Regions from separate parts of the Arthrobacter sp. B3I4 genome, predicted to be linked through region 2. Evidence: riboswitches for the same ligand, from Rfam matches in the RefSeq annotation. Region 2 holds a riboswitch; the other holds the start of a gene.
What was found. Region 2 has a riboswitch for glycine ahead of gcvP (aminomethyl-transferring glycine dehydrogenase). Riboswitches for the same ligand answer to the same signal wherever they lie in the genome.
Positions count from the first base shown of each region.

Region 1 (3,488 bases), 2.2 Mb from region 2:
ATGATCGCCGAGAGCGCGTCGTTGTGCAGCTCGATCTTGGCCTGCAGGTCCGCGTGGTCAATGGTGCCGTCCGTGGCGGTGGCGACGACGACAACCTTCATGCCGGCGAGCACCGCGGAGGCCGCATTCGTGCCGTGCGCGGAGGCCGGGATCAGGCAGATGTTGCGCTGGTCCTCGCCGCGGGAGAGGTGGTAGCCGCGGATCGCGAGCAGCCCGGCCAGCTCGCCCTGGGAACCGGCGTTGGGCTGGATGGACACCTGGTCGTAGCCGGTGATCTCGGTCAGCTGGGCTTCGAGGTCCTCGATCAGTTCACGCCAGCCGGCGGTCTGTGACTCGGGGGCGAAGGGGTGGATGGAGGCGAACTCCGGCCAGGAGATGGCTTCCATTTCCGCCGTGGCGTTCAGCTTCATGGTGCAGGAACCCAGCGGAATCATGGTGCGGTCCAGCGCCAGGTCCCGGTCGGAGAGCCTGCGGATGTAACGCAGTAGCTGGGTTTCGGAGCGGTGCGTGTTGAACACCGGGTGCTGCAGGTAGTCGGAGGTGCGTTCGACGGCGGTGTCCAGGGCGAAGCCTTCCACCGTGTCCACCACGCTGGCACCGAAGGCGGCGACGACGTCGGCGACGTTTGCCCCCGTCGTGGCTTCATCGGCAGAAATGCCGACGGTGTCGGCGTCGATGGCGCGCAGGTTGATGCCCCGGGCGTCGGCGGCGGCGATGATGTCCGCAGCCTTGCCGGGCACGGAGACGGTGACGGTGTCGAAGAAAGAGGTGTGCTGCACGTCCAGGCCGGCGGCCTTAAGGGAGGCGGCGATGGTGCGGGCGTGGCTGTGGGTGGTTTCAGCGATGGCCTTCAGTCCGTCCGGGCCGTGGTAAACGGCGTAGAAGGAAGCGACGATGGCCAGCAGCGCCTGTGCCGTGCAGATGTTGGAGGTGGCCTTCTCGCGACGGATATGCTGCTCGCGGGTCTGCAGTGCCAGCCGGTAGGCCGGAGTCCCGGCGTTGTCTTTGGAGACTCCCACCAGGCGGCCGGGCATCGAGCGCTCCAGGCCCTTCGCCACTGCCATGTAGGCGGCGTGCGGGCCGCCAAAGAAGAGCGGCACGCCGAAACGCTGCGCGGAGCCGACGGCGATGTCCGCGCCCTGCTCACCGGGAGGGGTGATCAGGGTCAGTGCGAGCAGGTCCGCGGCCACGGTGACGAGCGCGCCGCGCTCCTTGGCTTCGGCGATGACGGCGGAGTGGTCGAACACGCGGCCGGAAGCTCCCGGCTGCTGGAGGACGACGCCGTTGATGGCGCCATCGGGCAGGGCCTTGGACAAGTCGGCGACCTCGACCTCGAAGCCGAGGGCCTCCGCGCGGCCCTTCACGATGGCGATGGTCTGTGGCAGGCAGTCGGCGTCGAGGACGGTCTTGCCGTCGTGCGCGGCTTTGTTCTTGTTGGCGCGGCGCATCATCAGCACGGCCTCGGCGACGGCGGTGGCTTCGTCCAGCAGCGAGGCGTTGGCGATCGGCAGGCCGACGAGGTCCTGGACCATGGTCTGGAAGTTCAGCAGCGCCTCGAGCCGGCCCTGGGAGATTTCCGGCTGGTACGGGGTGTAGGCGGTGTACCAGGCCGGGGCTTCCAGGATGTTGCGGCGGATCACGGCCGGCGTGACGGTGTCGTAGTAGCCCTGGCCGATCATCTGGACCGCGGTCTTGTTCTTGGCGGCGAGCCTGCGCAGCGCGGCCAGGACCTCGACTTCGCTGAGCGCTTCGTTGAGCTTCAGCGGTGAGTCCTGCCGGATGCCCTTCGGAACGGCGGTGTCGACCAGTGCGTCGACGGTGTCGTAGCCGACAGCCTTCAGCATGGCGTCGACGTCGGCCTGGTGGCGGGCGCCGACGTGCCGGTCGACGAAGGACGTGGAGGCTGAGGTAACAGTCACAAGGAACTCCATAACTAAGGCGGCGCAGGGTACGCCACATTGATTCGGGTTCCTCCCCGCTCTGTATTGGACCTGAGAGTTTCCGCACAGCCGCTGATCGAGGCTCCGCTTGCACCGTCGGTGAGCACGGCACTTCCGGGGAGGTGCCTGCTGCTTTCCAGAGTGGCCTTGCCGCGGCGGTACCTGGGCCTGAGAGATTCCTGGGGAGGGTTTGCTCCTACGGCGCCTGCGTGTACCTACTGGCAGGACTCTCCCGCCGCAGATCAAAGGCATATTCAATTGCTCGTGACCGTAGTCACAGCTTCCATTGTCCTATGCCGGAGGCGCGTCCGCAAACCCGCGCCGAACCCTGCCCGCGAGCCGCGCCGACCCACCCGACGCTCCCTCACGTCCGGCGGGGAGCGGACCGGCTGTCCCTCAGCCTTGACGGGCAGCGGCCCGACCCTCCCTCACCTTCGGCAGGCAGCGGACCGGGCAGCGGAGGCTAGGGTTGAGCCGTGCCGAGGTCAGGCAGACGGTTAGCAGACTAGGAGTTCAGTCATGTTGGAGCGAAGGTCCTTCGGGGACACAGGTTTGGACGTTTCTATCCTCGGGCTGGGGGCCGGACAGATCGGCGAGAGTGATGTTACCGAGGCCGAAGCCGCCGAGGTACTCAACGGGGCCTTGGATCTCGGGGTCACGCTGGTCGATACGGCCGCCAGTTACGGCTTAAGTGAGGAACGCATCGGCCGGCACCTCGGACGGCGTCGGGACGAGTTTGTGCTGTCAACCAAAGGCGGGCCCAAAATTAACGGGCAACGGGACTGGTCGCCGGGCAGCGTCTTGGAAAGCATTGAGCAGTCGCTGCGGTTGACCCGGTCAGAGCGGATCGACATCTTTTATCTGCACTCCTGCCCGGTGGAGGTTCTGGAGCGCGGTGACCTGCAGGACACCCTGGACCAGGCCGTGGCCGCCGGCAAGATCGGCGTTGCCGGTTATAGCGGAGACAATGCCGCTCTTGCCTTCGCGACGGAGTCCGGCCGGTTTGGTGCCATTGAAACCAGCGTCAACGTCGCCGACCAGTGGAACCTTCGGAACGTTCTCGGCCGGCGGACTGGGCTCGGAGTAATCGCCAAGCGCCCAATCGCGAACGCACCGTGGCGATTCGCCGAACGGCCGGCCGGGAACTACGCAGAGCTGTATTGGGAGCGGCTTCGGGCTCTCGACCTCGACCCGGGCGACCTGGATTGGGCAGAGTTCGCCCTGCGCTTCACGGTGTACGCGCCGGGTGTGCAGACCGCAATTGCTGGCACGGCCAAGCTGGATCACCTGCGCAGCAATATCGCGGCCGCGGGCAAGGGCCCCCTTCCCGCCGATGCCCTCGAAGGCATCGACCGCGCCTGGCAGGCAGTCGGCGCGGATTGGCCGGCCTCAACCTAAGGCAGCGTCCCACCACAGCCCACCGGAACTGAGGGAGGGTCTAGCTGCGAAGGCGTTCGACGGCGGCAAGCAGGCTGTCGACGTCGCCGGCTACCTTGCGGGGCGCCTCGGCGGGGCCTCGGGCGAGCATGGCGTTAAAGTAGAGCCCGT
Region 1 covers NZ_JAUSYK010000001.1:130,033-133,520, forward strand. Annotated here, with positions in the region: gene gcvP (aminomethyl-transferring glycine dehydrogenase) at 1-1,931, opposite strand, end outside; glycine riboswitch at 2,087-2,185, opposite strand; gene QFZ61_RS00585 (aldo/keto reductase) at 2,493-3,338, shown strand; gene QFZ61_RS00590 (TetR/AcrR family transcriptional regulator) at 3,379-3,488, opposite strand, start outside.
Region 1: it holds a riboswitch for glycine, as region 2 does, so the genes downstream of both, gcvP (aminomethyl-transferring glycine dehydrogenase) here and gcvP (aminomethyl-transferring glycine dehydrogenase) in region 2, are expected to answer to the same signal.

Region 2 (3,488 bases):
CGGCGGAGGCGGCGTTCGTGCCGTGCGCCGAGGCCGGGATCAGGCAGACGTTCCGCTGGGCGTCCCCGTTGGAGCGGTGGTAGCCGCGGATCGCGAGCAGGCCCGCGAGCTCACCCTGCGAGCCGGCGTTCGGCTGCAGGGAGACCTGATCGTAGCCGGTGATCTCCGCCAGATCGTTTTCGAGGCCGCTGATGAGTTCGCGCCAGCCCACCGTCTGGGACTCCGGGGCGAACGGGTGGATCGAGGCGAACTCCGGCCAGGAAATGGCTTCCATCTCGGCGGTGGCGTTCAGCTTCATGGTGCAGGAACCCAGCGGGATCATGGTGCGGTCCAGTGCGAGGTCCCGGTCGGACAGCTTGCGGATGTAGCGCAGCAGCTGGGTCTCGGAACGGTGCGTGTTGAACACCGGGTGCTGCATGAACTCGGAGACGCGAAGCACCTCTGCGGGCAGGTCGAAGCCCTTCGCTTCGACCACGGGACCGGCGCCGAAGGCGACAACGACGCCCGCCAGCACGTCCGCCGTCGTGGTTTCATCAACGGAGACACCCACGGTGTCCGCGTCGATGTGGCGCAGGTTGATGCCGCGTGCTTCGGCGGCGGCGATGACCTTGTCGGCCTTGCCCGGCACGGAGACCGTGAGGGTGTCGAAGAAGGTTTCGGTGGCCAGTTCGCGGCCGCCGGCCTTCAGCGTGGTGGCCAGGGTGCGGGCGTGGTTGTGGACGCGCTCGGCGATCGCCTTCAGCCCCTCCGGACCGTGGTAGACCGCGTAGAACGAGGAGACGATGGCCAGCAGCGCCTGCGCAGTGCAGATGTTGGAGGTCGCCTTTTCGCGGCGGATGTGCTGCTCACGGGTCTGCAGCGCCAAACGGTAGGCCGGGAGGCCGGCGTCGTCCTTGGACACCCCGACGAGGCGGCCGGGCATGGACCGCTCCAGGCCCTTAGCGACGGCCATGTATGCGGCGTGCGGGCCGCCGAAGAACAGCGGCACACCGAACCGCTGGGTGGAGCCGACGGCGATGTCGGCGCCCTGCTCACCGGGAGGGGTGATCAGGGTCAGTGCGAGCAGGTCCGCGGCGACCGTAACCAGCGCGCCGCGCTCCTTGGCGGCGGAGATGACCTCGGCGTGGTCGAAGACGCGGCCGGACACGCCGGGCTGCTGCAGGACGATGCCGTTGATCTCACCCTCGGGCAGTCCCTTGGAGAGGTCAGCGACCTCGACCTCGAAGCCGAGGGCCTCCGCGCGGCCCTTCACGATCGCGATGGTCTGCGGCAGGCAGCCGGCGTCCAGGACGGTCTTGCCGTCGTGCGCGGACTTGTTCTTGTTGGCGCGGCGCATCATCAGCACGGCCTCGGCGACGGCGGTGGCTTCATCCAGCAGCGAGGCGTTCGCGATGGGCAGGCCGACGAGGTCCTGGACCATGGTCTGGAAGTTCAGCAAAGCCTCGAGCCGGCCCTGCGAAATCTCGGGCTGGTACGGGGTGTAAGCGGTGTACCAGGCCGGTGCTTCAAGGATGTTGCGGCGGATCACGGCGGGAGTGACAGTGTCGTAGTACCCCTGGCCGATCATCTGCACGGCAGTCTTGTTCTTCGCGGCGAGCCTGCGCAGCTCAGCCAACACTTCAACCTCGCTCAGGGCGTCCTTGAGCGCAAGCGGCTTGGCCTGGCGGATGGAATCGGGGACGGCGACGTCCACCAAGCCGTCCACGCTGTCGTAGCCGACAGCTTTCAACATGGTATCCACGTCAGCCTGGCGGCGGGCGCCGATATGGCGATCGGCAAAATTGGATGAGAGCGATTGGACCGTCACGGGGAACTCCAAGGTTTGGCCGACGCAAAGCGCCGGAGGGGACCGGGTTCCTCCCCGCTCTGTATTGGACCTGAGAGATTCCGCAGACTGACGTCCGCTTGCACCGTCGGTGAGTCCGGAATGGCCGGACTGCTTTCCAGAGTCGCCTCGCCATGACGGTACGGGTGCCTGAGAGATTCCTGGGGAGGATTTGCTCCTACGGCGCCTGCCCGGTGTCAGCCGGGAGAACTCTCCCGCCACAGCTCGAAAGGCATATCAAAATATGGGTGATTCGGCTCACACGTTACACAACCTTTCGGCGGCGGGCAAGGCGGCCGCCCAAGGTGACGACACAAACTCGGGCGCTTGACATTTTCGCGTGAGCTATCCCACACTGAAGCAGCCGGGCGCTCCCTTGGGGGTTGACGCCCGGTGGCCGTGCGGGCCCTGATGCGTGGTTGAGCGGAGTTGACCTCCAAGCCACGGCGTCTTCCGCGTCACAAGAAAGTTTAAGTGCTTATGATCTGCGGCGGGAGAGTCCTGCCGGTACATTCAGCAGGCGCCGTAGGAGCAAATCCTCCCCAGGAATCTCTCAGGCCCACGTACCGCCGCGGTTAGGCAACTCTGGAAAGCAGCAAGCGCGTCACCTGGCGCGCCGGCTCACCGAAGGTGCAAGCAGGTCCTGCCGGCAGGACCCGCGGAAACTCTCAGGTCCCAGACAGAGCGGGGAGGAACCCGAATCATTGTGGCACTGAAATGCCACTTGAACGATGGAGTTCCTTATGACGATTCATACACCAGCTTCAGCCAAGGTTGAAGCTCCCCACCTCGAGCGCCAACTCAGCAATCGGCACATTCAGCTGATTGCGATCGGCGGCGCCATTGGCACGGGCCTGTTTATGGGCTCCGGCAAGACCATTTCGGCAGCCGGACCATCGGTCATCTTCGTCTACATGATCATCGGTTTCATGCTCTTCTTCGTCATGCGGGCCATGGGCGAGCTGCTTTTGTCCAACCTGCATTACAAATCCTTCAGCGATTTCGCGGCCGATCTGCTCGGCCCGTGGGCCGGCTTCTTCACCGGTTGGACCTACTGGTTCTGCTGGGTGATCACCGGGATTGCAGACGTTATTGCCATTGCCGGGTACTCTAAGGAACTTTGGCCGGGAGTGCCCCTGTGGATCCCGGGCCTGGTGACCATCGCCATCCTGCTGCTGCTGAACCTGACGACGGTGAAGGCTTTCGGCGAGACCGAGTTCTGGTTCGCCCTCATCAAGATCATCGCCATTGCGGCGCTGATCGTAGTCGGCCTGTTCATGATCTTCAGCGGTTTCAGCTCCGACGCCGGCCCGGCCACCTTCACGAATCTGTGGAGTCATGGCGGCTTCTTCCCGAACGAGTTCATGGGCTTCGTGGCCGGCTTCCAAATTGCTGTGTTCGCTTTCGTCGGCATTGAACTCGTAGGCACGACGGCGGCCGAGGCCAAGGATCCGGAGAAGAACCTGCCCAAGGCCATCAACTCCATCCCGATCCGCGTCCTGCTTTTCTACGTCGGTGCGCTGATCATCCTGATGTCCGTTATCCCGTGGACCCAGTTCGCCGCAGGCCACAGCCCCTTCATTGCCATGTTCTCCCTAGCGGGCCTCGGCGCCGCAGCCACGGTGGTCAACCTGGTGGTCCTGACCTCGGCAATGTCTTCGGC
Region 2 covers NZ_JAUSYK010000001.1:2,372,583-2,376,070, forward strand. Annotated here, with positions in the region: gene gcvP (aminomethyl-transferring glycine dehydrogenase) at 1-1,807, opposite strand, end outside; glycine riboswitch at 1,954-2,053, opposite strand; glycine riboswitch at 2,307-2,404, shown strand; gene cycA (D-serine/D-alanine/glycine transporter) at 2,569-3,488, shown strand, end outside.